Regions from separate parts of the Lactobacillus sp. CA30L genome, predicted to be linked through region 1. Evidence: predicted binding sites of a transcription regulator. Region 1 holds the regulator's gene; the other holds the start of a gene.
What was found. Region 1 encodes NrdR, which represses ribonucleotide reductase genes. Its sites were predicted from a motif close to ACACNATATATNGTGT; they were not measured.

Region 1 (3,310 bases):
CGCCGGGATGCCCTTTTGGTTATAGAGGTCATCGAGCACCCGGTATTCGCTGGCGTCAACGTAGTCATGTCGCTCGGTCTTCAGCTTATACAAAAACTGACTGGGCGACTCGTTCTGTGCCAGGTGCAAGACCTTCTGGTCCCGCGGGCTAAAGGTGCTATTTTGTTTTGCATCGGAACCGCCCTGCGTGTCTTGCATAATCTGCCTGCGCGTGCTGTCTGCATGGATAGTGTTGGCGATGGTCTCTTTGATCAGGGTCATGTTCAGCTGGTAGTCGCCGTGCAAACACGGCAGCGCCTCGTCGACAAAGTCCTGCTCGGTCAGGCCATAGGTCCGCATTACGGCCCGGATTGCATCCCGGTTCTGGTCAACCTCGCTGCCGGCAATCTGGTATATTTCAAACTGCTGCTTCATGAAGTCCCAGTCGATGCTGTCATCGGCATTAACGCTGGCTTTGCGGGGACTAGACGGCTGATTTTCCCGTGCGGCCTGCTTGACGTCCGGCGATGGGTCGATTGCTTCTTCCTCAGGCAGACGGAACACTTCCATAAAGGAAGCAGAAACATTTTCAGCTTCGTTCAAGCCGTTAACCTGGTGCTCATTCTTCTTGCCTTCACGGGCAAAGTCGCGGCTCAATTTTTGAAAGGCACTGACGCCGACCTTTTCCTTCAGCAGGCTGGCCAAAAGAGCGGTCGCAAAGAACTCGCTGCTGCTGGGAACAATGGTCAGGCGAAAGGCAAGCACCTTCCCCATGACCTTGTTGTCAAGGACGCGGGTTTCAACCAGCCCAACGGCCTCAAGCCTGCGCAGCGCTCCAAACAGCTTCTTGATATCGCAATCCAGCTGTTCCTGCAGGGCATAAATCCCCCTGGCCTCCGACAGCATCTCGTCGTGGTCGTAGTCCTCGTTCAGAGTAAGATAGAGGGCAAGCGCCAGTGCACCAACGAGGGGCTGGTACAGCCTAACCAGCGTACGCACGTCGCGGGCGGAAAGGTCTACGCGATTGGTAATAAAAAAGGGCTGCTTGGGATTGGGTTGCTTGACCATGGCTAACTTTCTTTCTCCCGTTTGGCAATCATGTCTTCCATCGTCTTCATGAAACTCGACATGTCCTTGAATTCACGGTAGATCGAGGCGAAGCGGATGTAGGCAACGTCGTCAATTTCGGCCAGCTCATCCATCACGACCTGCCCGATTTTCTTGGAAGAAATTTCGCTGACGCCCTGCTTTCTGATTTTGTTTTCAACATGGTCGACCAGCTGTTCAAACTGGACGCTGGTAATCGGACGCTTCTGCCCCGCTGCCATCACGCCGTGGAGGATTTTTTTGCGGTTGAAGGGCTCGCGCGTCCCGTCATTCTTGATCACGAGCAGCGGCGTGGTTTCCACCCGTTCAAAAGTGGTGAAACGGTAACCGCAATTTTCACATTCCCGGCGCCGTCTGATCGCGCGGTTTTCGTCACTCGGACGCGAATCGATTACCCGCGAAGCATTCTCACGGCAATTAGGACATTCCATGTTGGTCCTCCTCTTTAATCTGCACTAGCAGCTTTCTTAGTTCGGCCTCTAAATCTTCTATCGTACCCGTATTGAAGACAACATAATCGGCCAGCTTTTCCTTTTTGACCAGTGGCATCTGACTGTGAATCCGTGCAAGCGCCGCATCCTGAGTCAGGTGGTCGCGCTGCATCAGCCGCTTGACCTGCACGTCTGCGGGCAACGCAATGAGCAGGGTCCGGTCACAGTAACTTTGGCCGCCCGTTTCAAACAACAGGGGCGCATCAACAATGACCAGCTCTTCGCCAGCCTGCTTGTTTTGCGTAATTTTAGCCTGAATTTCCTGAAAAATCAACGGGTGCGTGATGCTATCCAAGATTTTCAGCTGGTTCTGGTTGCCAAAAACCAGCCGCCCCAGCTTAGCGCGGTCGATTGTGCGATCGGGCCGGATGATTGCGGGTCCAAACTGCTTAACAACCGCCCGGTACCCGGCACGGTCAACATCCAGGATGGCGCGTGCAATCAGGTCGCTGTCGATTATGGGGATGTTGTTTTGCTGAAAAAAGCGATCGGCCGTGCTCTTGCCGCTGGCAATGCCGCCCGTCACTCCTAAAACAAGCGTCATTTGTACAGCACCTGGCAGTGCGGGCAGAACGTGGTGCCACGGCCCGTGACCTTAATCTTTTCGAGTGGCGTGCCACACCGAACGCACGGTTCGCCCTTGTGACCATATACCTGCAGCATCTTCTGAAAGGCACCTGTTTCGCCGTTGGCGTCAAGGTAGGTGTGAACGGTGGTACCGTGCTTCTCAATTGCCCGCGTGATCAGGGCGTTAATGTTGTCGTGCAATTTATTAATCTTGTACCTGCTGATTTTATTGGCTTGGCTCAGCGGGTGAATCTTGGTTTCCCATAAGACCTCATCGACGTAAATGTTGCCCAGACCAGCAACGACAGATTGGTCAAGCAGGGCATTTTTGATGCTCTTTTTTTTACGGCCGAGGCCGGCAGCCAATGAGGCCGCCGTAAACGCGGGTGAGTTGGGTTCAGCGCCCAGCTTGCTGATCCCCGTCACGGTCTTTTCCGTGCCCGTGACAACCAATTGCATGCGCCCAAACTTGCGGACGTCATTGTAGCGCAGTGCGGTCCCATCGCTAAAAGCAAACTGCACGTGGTCGTGCTTTCCCTTGGGCTCATCCGCTGCAACTAAGCGGTACTTGCCCTCCATGCGCAAGTGCGACACGATGGTCAGCTGCTTAGTGAGACGAATCAGGAGGTACTTGGCATAACGCTCAATCGCGATGATCTTTTGTCCCGCCACCCGCTTGGCAAACTCAGCCGGATCACTGGCAATAATTTTAGGGTACCATAAGGTAACCGCTTTGATTGTTTTCCCCCTAACTAGGGGCTCAAGCGTCCGGCGCACTGTTTCAACTTCCGGCATTTCTGGCATTAACTACTACTCCTTACTTCGCATCAAACCAATTATGACCGTACCCCGAATCAGCAACGAGCGGCACATCTAGCCGGACAGCCGCTTGCATGACCTGGGGCACAATCTTCTTGATTGTTTCAAGCTCATCCTTGGGAACGTCAAAAATCAATTCGTCATGCACCTGCACCACCATCTTGGTCTTAAGGTGCAACTCATCTAATTTCTGCTGCATATTGATCATCGCAATTTTGATAATATCAGCCGCCGAACCTTGAATAGGCGAATTAATTGCCGTCCGCTCCGCAAATGAACGAACGTTATAGTTCTTGGCGTGGATATCTGGCAGGTAGCGGCGCCGGTGCATGATTGTTTCTGCATAA
Region 2 (3,310 bases), on a different contig from region 1:
AGCGATTCGCAAGCAAGTGGTTAAGGGAAATATTTTTGTTCCCGTATCGGCACGCATGCCGCAGGCAATTATGACCGTGGTGGGGCAGATCATGAAATCATGCCCCATGATCGCATATAATGGGGCGCTGGTTTTAGATGAGCTGGGGCGACCGCTCAGTTCGCAATTTATGCCAGCAGCTACAGCGGCAGCAATCTGTACGTACGTTGAGCAAAAGTGTGCTGGCACGGCGTGGAATGTGTACAGTGGCTATGACTGGTACTATTCCCCGGGTAATAATCCGTCACTGGTTGAGAGGGAAGAAGAAATAGTCAAGCTTAAAGCCACGCCTAGTTCCATTGCCGGGGTTAAAAAACTGCGGGGCGTACACAAGGTTTTGATTATGGGGAATCCGGCCGTGCTCGATGAGGGTCAGCGGGCGTTAAGCAGCCTGTACCCGCAGCTGGTCTTCGTCAAATCTGCGCCTAATTTGCTGGAGGTTATGCTCAAGGGCGTAACGAAGGGCAGGGGCGTTAGCGAACTGGCGCAGGCCTTTGGCGTTGAATTGGGTGATTGTTGGGCCTTCGGCGACAACTATAATGACGAGGCGATGCTTAATGCAGTAGGGCACCCGGTATTAATGGGCAATGCGCCCGCTGAATTAAAAGCCAGATTTGCTACGGTTACGCTGGACAACAATCACGACGGGATTGCCGCAGTCCTTGACCAGTTGGACTGACCTTAGCTTTAGGTATTTTATTTTGAACACGAAAAAAGCCAATTAGCAGGCGTGGTTGTCTGCACGATTGGCTTTTTGTTTGACTAAAATATTATTTAATTGTCAATTGCGACTGCGGTTGGCTTGCTCCAGGATGAGGGGAGCTTGCCAATCTCCTTGAGCTTGGCAACAATTTGGTCCAGAACAACTTGCCGGTCCTCCTCATTAGTCATAAAGTCGAGGCTATCGCCGTCAATTTCCATCTTAGGAGAATAGTCGTACTTTTGGTACCACGGCTTGTAGTAACGCAGAAGACGCTTGTAGTAGTCCTCAAGCGTTGCATCGTAGCTGAGTTGCTCGTACGGCCTGCCCCGTTTTTGGATACGCTTGATCATTGTGTCATAAGAAACGTTGATGTGTACAAGCAGGTCGGGATTCTTCTTGGGCATGTGCTCAAGCTGGCCCATCATGTTGTTCAGCAGCTCGTAGTAGGTGTCGACCTCTTCCGTGGTTGCCCGACCAATATCTGCGTTCATCTGGAAGAAGAGGGCATCTTCATAAATGGACCGATCAAGAACATTGTTGTCATCCGTTAACGCATCCTTGATGCTGCGAAAACGCGTGTTGAGGAAGAACACCTGAAGCAGAAACGCATACTTCTTCGGGTCCGCATAGAAAAGCGGCAATACGGGGTTGTTGTCAACGCTCTCATAAAAGGGTTTGGTCCCTAAATAATTGGCTAAAATACTGGTTAAACTAGACTTACCGGCTCCAATTGGCCCGCTTAAAACAATAACTGTCATCACGATCCTTCTTTATTCTAAATTGCCCAATGCGCGCAATTTTTCATCAATTTGACTTAAAACTTCTTTTTTGGCTGCTTCATCAGTAATGAAGTCAAGCTTATCACCGTCGATTTTGATCTTAGGCGATTCGTGATAGCTTTCATACCACGGTTCGTAGTAGCTCAAAAGGCACGCGTAGTAATCCTTGAGGCTTGGATCAGTACTGATCTGCTCGAATGAACGTCCGCGCTTTTCAATCCGTTCTAGCATTGTATCAAGAGACACGTGAATGTAGATTAGCAGGTCAGGCTTCTTGCTCGGGTTGCCAGGGGTGTCTTCCATCATGTTTTTGAGCAAACTGGCATAGATCTGGAATTCCGTTGGATCAGCCACCTTGTTTTCGGCGTTCATCTTAAAGAAGAGCTCGTCTTCGTAAATGGAACGGTCTGAAACGCTATTTTTTTCCTGGATGGCCTGACTGATTTGGGCTAAACGGTGGTTAAGCAAGTAGATGTTGAGCAGAAAGGTATACCGCTTCATGTCCTTATAGTAGAGGGGAAGCACGGGATTATCTTCAATCCCCTCATAAAAAGCCTGCGTGCCTAAATGTTCAGCTAAAATGCTGGTTAAACTGGATTTGCCGGCCCCAATTGGCCCACTTAAAACAATAACTGTCATCACGTTCTTTCTTAAATACAATATATAGATCCTTATCTAGTTTAATACGAGATATTGTGGTACACAAGCAAAAATTAAATTAAAAAATTGCGGGTAATGTCAAGCGGATATTTGGTCTGCAATAAAAAATGCTTATATTTAAAATAAAGCAAGACTAATAATTAATTATCTAAAAATGCAAAGGAGCGTAAAGGGTTCTTATGCCGTTTAATATGATTGCATATTGCATATTTTAAGAGCTGTTACACGTGAAACAAAGCGGTAACAAAAAATCCCCCCTTGAATTTGTTATTCAGGAGGGGGAGTGGGCTACTTATTGTAGCCTAACTGATTAATACAATTAGTAATTAGGTTGATAATTTTCTCTTGGATAGGGGTGATCAATTCCTTGCTCGGATAAAGCAGGAACAAATCCTCCTTTTTTTCTTCTGCCATTGTGATTATTTTTATATTTTTATTGTCATAATCAAAGATAGCAGTTTCTGGCATCATCGTGTAACCAACATTGTGTGACACTGCATTAAGTATCAAGTCACGATTGGCTAACATAATATCTTCCGACTGGAAATCACAGTCACAGTAGTCAGTGAGATAAATGTGGCGGTAATGATATGAAAACAATTGCTGGCGATTTATTTTATCTAACTTTGCCATCGGTGAGTCAGCGGGAACAATGGCAACTACCGGAATTTTGCACAGTAGCTTTTTTTGCATATTGCTTTTATTAATTAACGTCGCAAAACGTTCCTTATTTATGCGATTGATATTCTCAAAAGCGATGTCAGTTTTTCCATCTTCTAGGTTATTTAATACTTGATTAGGACGGCCCTCGTCAGGATAAATCCTTAAATTTGGCATCTTGCGATAAAGGTTGTCAATAATATTTATAAAAATAGTGCTTGAAATCATCGGAATAGAAGTAAGTCTAACAGAGCTGATGCTTTTTCCCCGTGTAGAGAGGCTTTTTATTTCATCTACGCTTTTTTGAATATTTTGTGCAATTCGGTAAATCTCCTGTCCTTTTGCAGTTAGGGTAACGCCACGTCTACCCCGTTCAAAGATTTGAAAACCTAATTCTTTTTCAAGTGAAATTAGTGCCTCACTTAATGTGGGTTGAGAAATAAACAACTCTTTAGCTGCTTGGGATATT

Region 2: AC2JF8_RS04650 (deoxynucleoside kinase) is a predicted target of NrdR. The motif match lies at 2,205-2,220, and genes of this name have one in related genera.

What each region holds. Positions count from the first base shown of each region.
Region 1 is NZ_JBWXGB010000005.1:149,489-152,798, forward strand. It holds gene AC2JF8_RS07295 (DnaD domain protein) at 1-1,047, opposite strand, end outside; gene nrdR (transcriptional regulator NrdR) at 1,050-1,517, opposite strand; gene coaE (dephospho-CoA kinase) at 1,504-2,121, opposite strand; gene mutM (bifunctional DNA-formamidopyrimidine glycosylase/DNA-(apurinic or apyrimidinic site) lyase) at 2,118-2,948, opposite strand; gene polA (DNA polymerase I) at 2,962-3,310, opposite strand, start outside.
Region 2 is NZ_JBWXGB010000003.1:116,996-120,305, forward strand. It holds gene AC2JF8_RS04640 (Cof-type HAD-IIB family hydrolase) at 1-718, shown strand, start outside; gene AC2JF8_RS04645 (deoxynucleoside kinase) at 814-1,500, opposite strand; gene AC2JF8_RS04650 (deoxynucleoside kinase) at 1,513-2,163, opposite strand; gene AC2JF8_RS04655 (LysR family transcriptional regulator) at 2,470-3,310, opposite strand, start outside.